DNA from 3 places in the Microbacterium sp. BE35 genome. Region 2 is predicted to be linked to each of the others. Evidence: riboswitches for the same ligand, from Rfam matches in the RefSeq annotation. Region 2 holds a riboswitch; each other region holds the start of a gene.
The links. Region 2 has a riboswitch for thiamine pyrophosphate ahead of thiC (phosphomethylpyrimidine synthase ThiC). Riboswitches for the same ligand answer to the same signal wherever they lie in the genome.
Positions count from the first base shown of each region.

Region 1: another riboswitch for thiamine pyrophosphate. It lies ahead of thiM (hydroxyethylthiazole kinase); the one in region 2 lies ahead of thiC (phosphomethylpyrimidine synthase ThiC).
Region 3: another riboswitch for thiamine pyrophosphate. It lies ahead of J2Y46_RS02355 (ECF transporter S component); the one in region 2 lies ahead of thiC (phosphomethylpyrimidine synthase ThiC).

Region 1 covers NZ_JAVDXD010000005.1:130,451-134,563, forward strand. The annotation lists gene J2Y46_RS16510 (DNA polymerase III subunit gamma and tau) at 1-1,248, opposite strand, end outside; TPP riboswitch at 1,404-1,498, shown strand; gene thiM (hydroxyethylthiazole kinase) at 1,489-2,307, shown strand; gene thiE (thiamine phosphate synthase) at 2,304-2,978, shown strand; gene J2Y46_RS16525 (bifunctional hydroxymethylpyrimidine kinase/phosphomethylpyrimidine kinase) at 2,975-4,113, shown strand, end outside.
Region 2 covers NZ_JAVDXD010000001.1:1,074,372-1,078,484, reverse strand. The annotation lists gene thiE (thiamine phosphate synthase) at 1-86, shown strand, start outside; gene thiC (phosphomethylpyrimidine synthase ThiC) at 145-1,878, opposite strand; TPP riboswitch at 1,877-1,985, opposite strand; gene J2Y46_RS04745 (TetR/AcrR family transcriptional regulator C-terminal domain-containing protein) at 2,053-2,595, opposite strand; gene J2Y46_RS04740 (biotin transporter BioY) at 2,742-3,386, shown strand; gene J2Y46_RS04735 (class I adenylate-forming enzyme family protein) at 3,500-4,113, shown strand, end outside.
Region 3 covers NZ_JAVDXD010000001.1:541,889-546,001, forward strand. The annotation lists gene J2Y46_RS02345 (energy-coupling factor transporter transmembrane protein EcfT) at 1-618, opposite strand, end outside; gene J2Y46_RS02350 (ABC transporter ATP-binding protein) at 615-2,090, opposite strand; gene J2Y46_RS02355 (ECF transporter S component) at 2,092-2,736, opposite strand; TPP riboswitch at 2,729-2,838, opposite strand; gene J2Y46_RS02360 (D-alanyl-D-alanine carboxypeptidase) at 2,876-4,113, shown strand, end outside.

The DNA.
Region 1 (4,113 bases), on a different contig from region 2:
CGGCGCAGCCACTTCTGGCGGGGTACCTGCAGCGGCTGCAGGTACAGGTGCAGTGGCGGCGGGCGCAGCGGCTGCAGGTGCGGTGGCGGCGGGAGCCGTCGAAGCGGGAGCGGGTGCAGCAGCTGCCGTGGGCGCGGCGACGGGAGCGGCGCCGCGCGCCAGAACGCGGGCGACCATCAGCTCGAGCTGCAGACGCGGCGAGGTGGCGCCGGTCATGTCGTCGAGGGTCGCGATGACGAGGTCGGCGATGTGCGACAGCCGCGACGGACCGAACGCGTCGGCCTGGCGCTGCATGCGCGCGAGGTCTTCGGCCGAGACGCCCCGCAGCACGGCGGCGGCGCCCTGTCCGGTCGCCGACACGACGATGAGGTCGCGCAGGCGCTCGAGCAGGTCGTCGACGAAGCGGCGCGGGTCCTGCCCGGTCTGCACCACGCGGTCGACCGCGGCGAAGGCGGCCGATGCGTCAGAGGCGGCGAACGCGTCGATCACCTCGTCGAGCAGCTCGGCGTGAGTGTAGCCCAGCAGCGCGACCGCGCGGGCGTAGGTGACCTTGGCGTCTTCCGAGCCGGCGATCAGCTGGTCGAGCAGCGACAGGGTGTCTCGGGGCGATCCGCCGCCCGCGCGCACGACGAGCGGCAGCACGCCTTGCTCGACGTTCACGCTCTCCTGCGCGCACAGCTGCTCGACGTACTCGAGCATGGCGGCCGGAGGCACGAGCCGGAACGGGTAGTGATGGGTGCGCGACCGGATGGTGCCGATGACCTTCTCGGGCTCGGTCGTCGCGAAGATGAACTTCACGTGGTCGGGCGGCTCTTCGACGAGCTTGAGCAGGGCGTTGAAGCCCTGCGGGGTGACCATGTGCGCCTCGTCGAGAATGAAGATCTTGAACCGGTCGCGGGCCGGCGCGAACACCGCGCGCTCGCGCAGGTCTCGGGCATCGTCGACGCCGTTGTGGCTCGCCGCGTCGATCTCGACGACGTCGAGCGAACCTCCGCCGCCACGGCCGAGCTCGACGCAGCTGTCGCACGTGCCGCACGGCGTGTCGGTCGGGCCCTGCGCGCAGTTCAGGCACCGGGCGAGAATGCGCGCCGACGTGGTCTTTCCGCACCCGCGGGGGCCCGAGAACAGATACGCATGACCGACCCGGTCGCCGCGCAGCGCGGTCATGAGCGGCTCGGTGACCTGCGACTGCCCGATCATCTCGCCGAACGACTCGGGCCGGTAGCGGCGGTAGAGGGCGGTGGTCACTCCCCCAGCCTACGGCGTGGGGCCGACACTTCGGCAGGCTCAGCCCATCGCACCGCGACCGCACCTCGACAGGCTCGGCGACGGAGGTCGGACCCGAGCCGCGCCGGCCGGCGACACACGGCGATGGCCCGTCGGGATCCCCTGCTAGATTGCTCGGCAGTGACACGGGGTGCCCGCACGGCGGGCTGAGAACACACCCGTCGAACCTGATCTCGATCATGCGAGCGAAGGGATGTCGCGATGAACGCGCGCACCGAAGCACACCTGTCCGCCCTCTCCCCCGCCGCCGCGCTGACGGCGCTGCGGGAGACCTCGCCCCTGGTGCAGTGCATCACCAACTCGGTGGTGACGAACTACACCGCGAACGCACTCCTGGCGGTGGGCGCCGCCCCCGCGATGTCCGACATACCGGGCGAGGCCGGGCTCTTCGCCGGCGTCGCCGACGGCGTGCTCGTCAACCTGGGCACCCCGACCGCCGAGCAGCGCGAGGCCGCCCGGGAAGCGGTGCGCGCCGGCACCCCGTGGGTGCTCGACCCGGTCGCGGTCGGCGTGCTGCCCGTGCGAACGGCCCTCGCCGCCGAGCTTCTCGAGCACCGTCCCGCGATCATCCGCGGCAACGCCTCCGAGATCCTCGCCCTCGCCGGCGGAGGCGGCGGCGGTCGCGGAGTCGATGCGACGGACGGAACGGATGCCGCGGCCGGCGCCGCGCGATCCCTCGCGCTGAGCACCGGCGGCGTGGTGGCCGTGTCGGGCCCGGTCGACCTCGTGACCGACGGCGAGCGGGTGGTCCGCGTCCATGGTGGGGATGCGCTGCTCACGCGCGTCACCGGCGGCGGCTGCTCGCTCGGCGCGGTGATGGCCGCGCTCGTCGGCGTGTGTGCTCCGTTCGAGGCGGCGGTGGCGGCGTCCGTCCTCTACGCGGTCGCGTCCGAACGGGCCGCGGCCCGCGCGGAGGGACCGGGCACCTTCGGCGTGGCGTTGCTCGACGCGCTCGACGCCGTGGCCGCAGCACCGGCCGAGCTCGACGCGCGCGTCGCCGACGTGCTGGCGATCCGATGACGAGGCGCGGCGCGCGTCTCGCGCTGCACCTCGTGACCGACGACCGCCTGCCGTTCGACCGACTGCTCGAGGTCGTCGACGCCGCGGTCGGCGCGGGGGTCGACGTCGTGCAGCTGCGAGCGAAGTCGGTGACCGCCCGCGAAATGCTGCGCCAGGCGCGAGCCCTCTCGGACGTCATCGACCGCCGTTGCCTGCTCCTCGTCAACGACCGCGTCGACGTGGCCGTCGCCGCCCAGGATGCCGGAGCCCGCGTCGACGGCGTCCACCTGGGACAGAGCGACCTCCCGCCCGAAACGGCGCGCCGGCTGCTCGGGTCGAAGGCCGTGATCGGATGGACCGCGAACTCCGCGGAGCATCGGGCTGCAGCGCGTCTCCCCCGCGACGGCACGATCGACTACCTCGGGGTCGGGGTGATCCGGCCGACGTCGACGAAGCCCGACCACCCGCCGGCGCTCGGCGTCGAGGGCTTCGCGGCGTTCGCCGCGGGCGCGGACCTGCCGTGCATCGCGATCGGCGGGGTGACCGAGTCGGATGTCGCTGCCCTGCGCGACTGCGGGGCTGCGGGCGTCGCGGTCGTGTCGGCGATCTGCGGCGCGGACGACCCGGCCGCGGCGGCCCGCGCGCTGCGGAGCGCAGCCGATGCGACCTCGCTCGAGGGGGTCGCGCAGTGACCGGCACCTCGCTCGCCGCGCCTGCACCGACGCCGGTTCGAGCCGTGTCGATCCCGCGGGTGCTCAGCATCGCCGGCACCGACCCGACCGGCGGCGCCGGTGTGCAGGCGGATCTCAAGTCGATCGGCGCCCTCGGCGGCTATGGCATGGCCGTGGTCACCGCACTCGTGGCGCAGAACACGCTCGGCGTGCGCGACGTGCACGTGCCGCCGACGGCGTTCCTCGCCGCGCAGCTGGACGCCGTGTCGGACGACGTCGAGATCGACGCGGTCAAGATCGGCATGCTGCAGTCGGCGGAGATCATCACCACCGTTCGGCAGTGGCTCGGACGCGTGCGCCCGCCGATCGTGGTGCTCGACCCGGTGATGGTGGCGACGAGCGGCGACCCGCTGCTGGACCCCGCTGCCGAGGAGTCACTGCGAGCGCTCGCCGGCGAGGTCGATCTCGTGACCCCGAATCTCGCGGAGCTCGCGGTGCTGATCGGACGCACTCACGCGACCTCGTGGGTGCAGGCCATCGATCACGCGCAGACCCTCGCACGCGACACCGGCACGACGGTGCTGCTGAAAGGCGGGCACCTCGACGGCGCCGAATGCCCGGATGCGATCGTGGCGGCCGACGGCACGGTGCACGAAGTCGGGGGCGTGCGCGTCGAAACGCGTCACACCCACGGCACCGGCTGCTCGCTCTCGTCCGCTATGGCGACGCTGCGTGCGGGCGGCGCGACCTGGCCCGATGCACTGCAGCGGGCGAAGACGTGGCTCACCGGCGCGCTCGCGCACGCCGACGCGCTGCGGGTGGGCGAGGGCAACGGTCCGGTCGACCACTTCCACGAGCTCCGGGGCGAGGCTGGGCCCCCGCCGGAGGCTTTGCGCGACGCGCCGGCGGCGTGCGGAGCGGTCGTGGGGACCAGTCCCCTCCCCTCATGGTCGGCACGCGTGTGGGAGGCCGCGGCAGCGGTGCGCGCCGACGTCGACGACCTCGAGTTCGTGCGCGGGCTCGGCGACGGCACGCTGCCGCGCGAGACGTTCCTGCGCTACCTCGCGCAGGACGCGATCTACCTCGGCGAGTACTCGCGCGTGCTGGCGAAGGCGAGCGCGCTCGCTCCGACGTCGCAGGAGCAGGCGTTCTGGGC
Region 2 (4,113 bases):
CGATCACCGAGTCGGATGACCCCGCCGACAGTGCGCGGCGACTGCGCGCCGCACTCCCCGCGACCGTGTCGGCCGCGGCCGCCTAGGACCTCATCCTCGCCTCCGACGGACATCCCGTCGTTCGGGTGAGCCATGCGTTGGCCTTCAGGGCTGACGGAGGGCGGGCGCGGGCACGTACACCTTCCCGCCGGATTCCCGGAATTCCGCTGATTTCTGCGCCATGCCGGCGGCCCGCGCGCCGTCGCCCGCGAGCCCGAACTCGTTGCGGATGTCTTGCGAGATCCGCATCGAGCAGAACTTCGGACCGCACATCGAGCAGAAATGCGCGGTCTTCGCCGGCTCGGCCGGCAGCGTCTCGTCGTGGAACTGCTCCGCCGTCACCGGGTCCAGCGACAGCGCGAACTGGTCGCGCCACCGGAACTCGAACCGCGCCTTCGACAGGGCGTCGTCCCGCAGTCGGGCACCGGGATGCCCCTTCGCCAGGTCGGCCGCATGTGCCGCGATCTTGTACGTGATCACCCCGGTCTTCACGTCGTCGCGATTCGGCAGCCCGAGATGCTCCTTCGGGGTCACGTAGCAGAGCATCGCGGTGCCGTAGCGGGCGATCTCCGTCGCCCCGATCGCCGACGTGATGTGGTCGTAGCCGGGCGCGACATCCGTCACCAGCGGTCCCAGCGTGTAGAACGGCGCACCGTCGCACAGCTCCTGCTGCCTCTCCACGTTCTCCCGCACCAGATGGAACGGCACGTGCCCGGGTCCCTCGACCATCACCTGCACGTCGTACTCCCAGGCCCGCTTCGTCAGCTCGGCGAGCGTGTCCAGCTCGGCGAACTGCGCGGCATCGTTGGCGTCGGCGATCGACCCCGGCCGCAGCCCGTCACCGAGCGAGAACGCGACGTCGTACTGGGCGAAGATCTCGCAGAGCTCATCGAAGTGGGTGTAGAGGAAGTTCTCCTGGTGGTGGGCCAGGCACCAGCCGGCCATGATCGACCCGCCCCGTGAGACGATTCCCGTCACCCGGTCGGCTGTCAGCGGCACGTACCGCAGCAGCACTCCGGCGTGGACGGTCATGTAGTCCACACCCTGCTCGCACTGCTCGATGACCGTGTCGCGGTACACCTCCCACGTGAGCGCCGACGCGTCGCCATTCACCTTCTCCAGCGCCTGGTAGATCGGCACCGTGCCGATGGGCACCGGCGAGTTGCGGACGATCCACTCGCGCGTCGTGTGGATGTCGTCGCCGGTCGACAGGTCCATGACGGTGTCGGCGCCCCACGTGGTCGCCCACTGCAGCTTGGACACCTCCTCGGCGATCGAACTGGTGACGGCGGAGTTGCCGATGTTGGCATTGATCTTCACCAGGAACGCCTTGCCGATGATCATCGGCTCCGACTCGGGGTGGTTCACGTTGCTGGGGATGATGGCGCGCCCGGCGGCGACCTCGGCGCGCACCAGCTCCACGTCGCAGTCCTCCCGCAGCGCGACGAACCTCATCTCCGGCGTGATCATCCCGCTGCGGGCGTAGTGCATCTGCGTGATCGTGCGCCCCGGCTTGGCACGCCGCGCGGCCCGCTTCTCACCCTTCCATTCCGCGGATGCTGCGCCCCGGCGCACTGCGGAACGCCCATCGTCCTGCAGATCCCGGTCGCGACCGTCGTAGCACTCGGTGTCCTCGCGTGCGGAGATCCACTGCTCCCGCAACGGCGGGAGCCCGCGCACCGGATCGCTGCCCGGACCCTGGGTGCGGTACACCGTCACCGGCGCGCTGACCGACCCGTCAGGAGACGGCTCCAGCGCGATCCGGTCCACCGGGACCCGGATGTCGTGTTCGGTGTCGTGCAGGTGCGCGAGAACGCGCGATGAATGGACAGCTTCCATGGAGGCGACTCCTACTTCCTTCGCCGGCATTACCCGGACAGGTTCGAACGGTCGCAGGCCGCGTCAGCCCGATCTCAGCCCTTGCGAGGGCACCCGTGTGGATAGCGCCACGCTACCGCATTCGTGCGAGGCGATCGGACGGAGGGCTGCGCGAGGAGTGCTGACGTTGTGAGATCAGCCGCGGATGCGACGCGACTCCAGTCCGCCGACGAGGAGGTCGACGCCGAAGGCGAACTCGGCGTCCGAGGCGCCCTCCTGTCGCTGATCGTCGATCTGGTCGCCGTGGACACCCAGCGCGCGGTACTGCTGCCGTTGCTGTTCATGCTCAACATGACCGAGCACGAAATGAAGCAGGACTGTGGTGGCCCGCTGGACAGATTCATCGTCGAAACCGCCAGCAGTGATCGCCGCCGCCAGGCTGTCCTGCGCCGCCTGGGACCCCAGGCCGAGCGCGAACGTGCTCGTCACCAGTTCGGCACCGTCGCGGTGAGCGAGCATCGCAGCACGGAGCGCGAACGCTTCCGTGCGGACGCGCGCAGCCCAGTCCCCCTCCGTCGATACGGCGTGCATCTCGGCGACGATCCGGTCGGCGAGCTCTGCGAGCAGGCTCTGCTTGTTGGGGAAGTGCCAGTACAGGGCGCTCGGCTGCACCTCCAGCGCGGCCGCAAGGCGGCGCATCGTCAGGTCGGGCAGGCCGTACTCGTCGAGGATCCGCATCGCGGCGCGCGCGACCTCGTCACGGGTATGACCCCGATGTCCTCTCGCCGACCCCATCACAGCACTCTACTGAACAGCGTTATAGTGAACACTGTTCAAGTGAACGTCGTTCAGGATCACCGTATCCGTCGAAGGGACCTCGTCCGATGGCCAATCCCCCCGAATCCTCGCTCGCCCCGCAGACCGGCGTCCGCACGCTCGACGCGACCGCCTTGGCGCGCGTCGCCGTGTTCGCCGCGATCATCGCCGTGCTGGGGCTGCCCGGCGGCTTCACGATCCTCGGGTCAGTGCCGATCACCGCGCAAACGCTCGGCGTCATGCTCGTCGGCGCCATCCTCGGCCCGTGGCTCGGCGCGCTGTCGGTCACCGTCCTGCTCGGCCTCGTCGCGGTCGGGATGCCGCTTCTCGCGGGTGGACGCGGCGGCATCGGCGTCTTCTTCGGCCCGTCCGCCGGGTACCTGCTCGGGTGGATCGCCGGGGCCATCGTGATCGGACTCATCGTGCTCGCCGGCGGACGCAAGCCCACGACCTGGCGCACCCTGCTCGGCGTCGTGGTCGGCGGCATCCTCGTGGTCTACGCGTTCGGCATCCCAGTGCAGAGCCTCGTCACGCGCCTGCCGCTCGTCGAGACGGCCCTGATGAGTCTTGTGTTCGTGCCCGGCGACCTGGTGAAGGCCGTGCTGACGACGGCGATCGTGGTGACGCTCGTGCGCGCCTACCCACGGGCATTCCGCCGCGACTGGACATCGAGGTCCAAGACGTTGGACAGTGACCGCGCGCTTGTGTCGTGATTGTCCCGGTCCGCGGAGATGCACCAGATCTGATCAGGCGGGTGCGGCGGACCCGGGATGCCGGTGACGTGCCGCTCGTCTGTGACCCCCGGTGGTCACGCGCTCAGCGAGAGTTGGCGCTGGCCGCGGTGGCGCAGGCGGGTGCTGCGGAGAATGTGGGCTGGGCGACCCTGACATCGGGCAGCAGCGGCCGGCCGCGAATCGTGTTGCGCAGCGCGTCATCGTGGTCGGATTCGTTCGCGACGGTGGCGGATCTCCTGCGGGCGGGCCCGAAGGATGCGGTGGCGTTGCCTGTTACGCCGGCGTCGTCGCTCACGCTGTTCTCGATCGCCCACGCGTTGGCTGGCGGCCCCCGGGCATCACTGGGCGCCACCGGTGTGACGAGCGCGACGTGTCTGCACGGTACGCCGCAGGCGTTGCGGACATTGCTGGACGCGGGCGTCCCGCCGCGGTTACGGACCGCGCTCGTCGGCGGTTCGCACCTGGATGCGGCGCTGCGGGAGCGTGCGCGGGGCGCGGGGGTGGAGGTGATCGGGTATTACGGTGCGGCGGAATTGTCGTTCGTCGCCGTCGACCGGGGGGACGGGTTGCGGGCGTTCCCGGGGGTGGAGCTCTGCGTCCGGGAGGGCGAGCTGTGGGTGCGTTCGCCTTTCGTGGCGGCGGGGTACGCGGGTGCGCCCGGACCGCTCCGGCGGGATGGCGAGTGGGCGTCGGTCGGGGACCGCGC
Region 3 (4,113 bases), 530 kb from region 2:
GCGGCGCACCGCGAACACGAGGAGCACGAACGCCATCGAGAAGAACCGGCGGACGGCGCCGCTGTCGCCGACGCCCCGCGCCCGGCGGGCGAGGCCCATGCTGCGCCAGTCGTCGAGGAAGAGCCCCAGCGTGCGGGTGCCGGCCAACACGCCGAGCACGAATCGCGAGGGCAGCCTCGCGACCTGGGCGAGCGCGTCGGCGAGCTCGGTCGGGTCGGTGCGGCCGAACAGGAGGATCGTCGGCAGTGCCAGGGCGAGCACGCGAAGGCACACCGCGATCGCCAGGGCGATCGAGTCGTCGCTGATCGTCGCGTACCAGAACGACCAGTAGACGGTGCCACCGGGTTCCGCGTACAGCAGCATGCTGACGCCGGCGACCGGCGCGAACACGAGGACGGGCAGCATCCGTTTCAGCACCGTCACGATCGCGAGGCCGGTCAGCGGGATGCAGGCGAGCTGGAGCACGATCGCGACGAGGGCGCTCGTGGCGTCGATGGACGCGAACAGCGGCACCGACAGCAGCAGCGCGAGCACGATCTTGGTGACCGGATTCACGCCGTCGAGCCAGGCGCGGGGGGCTGCCTCGACCTCCGGGGTGCGGGCGTCGACGGCGGTCACGATCCCACCCCCGCGCGCACCGGCTCCCCCAGCTCGATGCGGTGGCCGCCGAGGTGACGCAGCACATCCTCGTCGTGGGTGACGGCGACGACGGTCGTGCCGGCGGCGATCTCGGACTGGAGCAGCTGCACGAGCTCGATCCAGCCGCGGCGGTCCTGCCCGAAGGTCGGTTCATCGAGCATGATCACCGGGGGCGCGTCGGCGAGCACGGTCGCGACCGAGAGCCGGCGCTTCTGACCGCCCGAGAGTGTGAACGGGTTCGCGGCGGCGAGCGGCGCGAGGTGCAGCCGCTCGAGCAGCTCGTCGACGATCTGGCCGACGGTGGCCGGATCGACGCCGCGCGAGCGCGGCCCGATGGCGAGCTCGTCGCGCACGGTGGAGGCGAGGAACTGGTGCTCGGGCTCCTGGAACACCGTGCCGATGCGCGTGAGCAGCTCGCGCGAGGTCCACTTCGACGGGCGCCGGCCGGACCGCCCCGCGAGCTCCGGCGCGGTTTCGACGCGACCCGCCGCCTCAGGCAGCAGCCCGGCGAGCGTCAGGGCGAGCGTGGACTTTCCGGCGCCGTTCGGACCCGTGATCACGGTCGCGGCAGCGCGAACAACGGCGAGGTCGAGCCCCGAGCGCACGATCGTGCGGCCGTCGCGGGAGATCGAGAGAGCGGATGCCGCCACCGCCGCCGATGCATCGGCCCGGGCGGAAGCGAGTACGGGCAGATCGACCGAGTGGCCCGGGATCCACACCCCCGCGGCGGCGAGCGTGGCACCGTGGCGCGCGAACACCTCGGCGGGCGTCCCGTCGGCGAGGAGCCCACCGTCGGCGCCGACCACGATGACGCGATCCATGAGGTCCGCCCACACCGCGGTGCGGTGCTCGATGACGACGAGCGTCGCGCCGCTCTCCTGCACTGCGCGCTCGACGGCGTCGCGCACCTCACGGACGCCGTGCGGGTCGAGGTTGGCGGTGGGCTCGTCGAGCAGGAGCACCCCTGGCCGCATCGCCAGCACGCCGGCGAGGGCGAGTCGCTGCTTCTGTCCCCCGGACAGTGCCTTGGTCGGCCGGGTGAGAGGCACGTCGAGCCCGACGGCGTCGAGGGCTTCTGCGACCCGAGCGGGGATCTGCGCGGCCGGGACACCGAGGTTCTCGCAGCCGAACGCCACATCGTCTCCCACCCTCGACAGCACGACGCCGGCGTCAGGGTCCTGGAGCACGAGCCCGACGCGACCGCGGTGAGCCTCGGCACGTCCACCGTCGATGAGGAGGGTGCCGGTCTCGTCTCCCTCGTCGGCACCGCCGAGCAGACCCGCCATTCCGGCGAGGAGCGTCGACTTGCCCGCGCCCGATGCGCCGAGCAGGAGCACGCGCTCCCCGGGCTCGATCGTGAACGAGACGTCGTGGACGGCAGCCGCCCGGCGTCCGCCGTAGCGCCACCCCCAGCCCGCCGCGGTGATGCGGGCGGGGCGGGTCGCCGTCACGTCAGACCTCGCGGCGCGCTTCGCGTCCGACGGCGAAGCGGTTGAGAGCACCGGTCGCGGCGAGCCCGCGCACCGCGAGCCAGCCGACGAGGCCCGCGAGCAGCGCGCCCGAGACCGCCAGCGACACCAGGTAGATGACGTTGAACTCGACGGTCTTCAGGATGTTGGGCGAGCTGCCGTAGAACAGCTCGAACACCCAGGCGCCTACCGCGGCGCCGACGCCGGCGAGCATCGCGACGGGCAGCGTGAAGCGGCGGTAGAGGAAGATCGCGAACACGAGCTCGGCGCCGAGGCCCTGCACGATGCCCGAGAAGAGGGTCGACACGCCCCACACGTTGCCGATCAGCATCGACACGAGCGCGGCGATCACCTCGACGAGCAGCGCGGCACCCGGCTTGCGGATGACCAGGCCGCCGATGACGCCGCCGATGAGCCAGATGCCGACGGCGATCCCGCCGAGGCCCGGGGTGAGTCCGTCCATGGCGACGAACCAGGTGCCGCCGATGGTGTTCCAGGCCCAGAACACCAGGCCGATCGCGACGCCGAGCACCGCGGCGACGACGATGTCGACCACCCGCCAGCGGAGGCTCCGGGGGGCCTTCGAGTGAGCCGCAACGGGGGTGGATGCGGACGTGGACGCGTGCATATGAGCTCCTCCCTGCGCCGGCATGATCCGGATCAGGTTCGACGGTCGAAGCGTGGATCGCTTCCTCTCAGCCCGGCTCACCGGACTCCCGTGGTTATGGCGACGAGTATACCGCCGGCTCAGCAGGTATTTTGGGGGGGTGACATCGGACGACACCCCTGCACCCACGCGTCGCGCGCGGCGCGCGCAGACCGGTGCCGTCCCGGTTGCAGGTTCCGAAGACGTGCCCGACGGCGGCATCCTCACGATCCAGACGGGTGAGACGGATGCTGTCTACCCGCCGTCGACCACCGCCGCGGTGGACGTGACCGCCGCCGCTCCGACGATCGCCACGGTGCCCGTCGCCGAGGTGCCGTCGGTCGCGACGTGGAACGCCGCGGAGCCTGTCGAGCCGTCCGACTTCGCGCTCCCGACCGGCCTCGGCACCCCGACCGTCACCGCGGTCACCGGCGGGCACACCGCACTCGCCTGGGTCGACGAATCCCTCGTCGAGCACGGCGCAGCCCCCGCCGACCTGACCGCGGCCGCGACCCCGTACGTGGCGGTCGAGGCCGACCTCCTCTCCGATGCCCCGCGCCGCTCCCCGTTCCGCGCCGCCGTCGTGGTTCCCACGCTCGCGATCGCCGCCGTCGTCGGCGCCTATGCGGCGACGACCATGCTGTGGCCGCTGCACGCCGTCGCCCCCACCGTGACCGCGATGGAGGTGCAGCCGATCGCGGCGCCCGCCGCCGCGCCGGCGTGGCCTGCTCAGGGCAGCGCGGCCGAGGCCGTCGCCGGCATCCCGGGAACGCTCGCCTCCACGGCCGACCCCGACGCGATCGCCAGCATCACCAAGGTCGTCACCGCACTCGTCGTGCTCGAGGAGATGCCGCTCGCCGTGGGCGAGCAAGGACCGGAGTACCGCTTCACGTCCGCCGACCGCTCGCGCTACTGGCAGTACCGCGCAGGCGGCGAGTCGGCGCTCGACGTCCCGGTCGGCGGCTCGCTCAGCGAGTACCAGATGCTCGAGGGCATGCTCATCGGCTCGGCGAACAACTACGCCGACCGGCTGGCCCAGGGGATCTGGCCCTCCGACGCCGTCTACGCCTCGGCCGCCAACGCGTGGCTGACGGCCCACGGCGTTCCCGGGATCACGGTCCGCGAACCCACCGGAATGGACGCGCGCAACGCCGCGAGCCCCGAGGCCCTCGTGACGCTCGCCCAGAAGGCGCTCGCGCATCCTGTCATCGCGGAGATCGTCGCGAAGCAGTCGGTCGACCTCCCCGGCGCCGGGCATGTCGAGAACACGAACGGCCTCCTCGCCGATCCGGGCGTCGTCGGGGTCAAGACCGGCACCCTCGACGCGTGGAACCTGCTCTCTGCCAAGGACGTCACGAT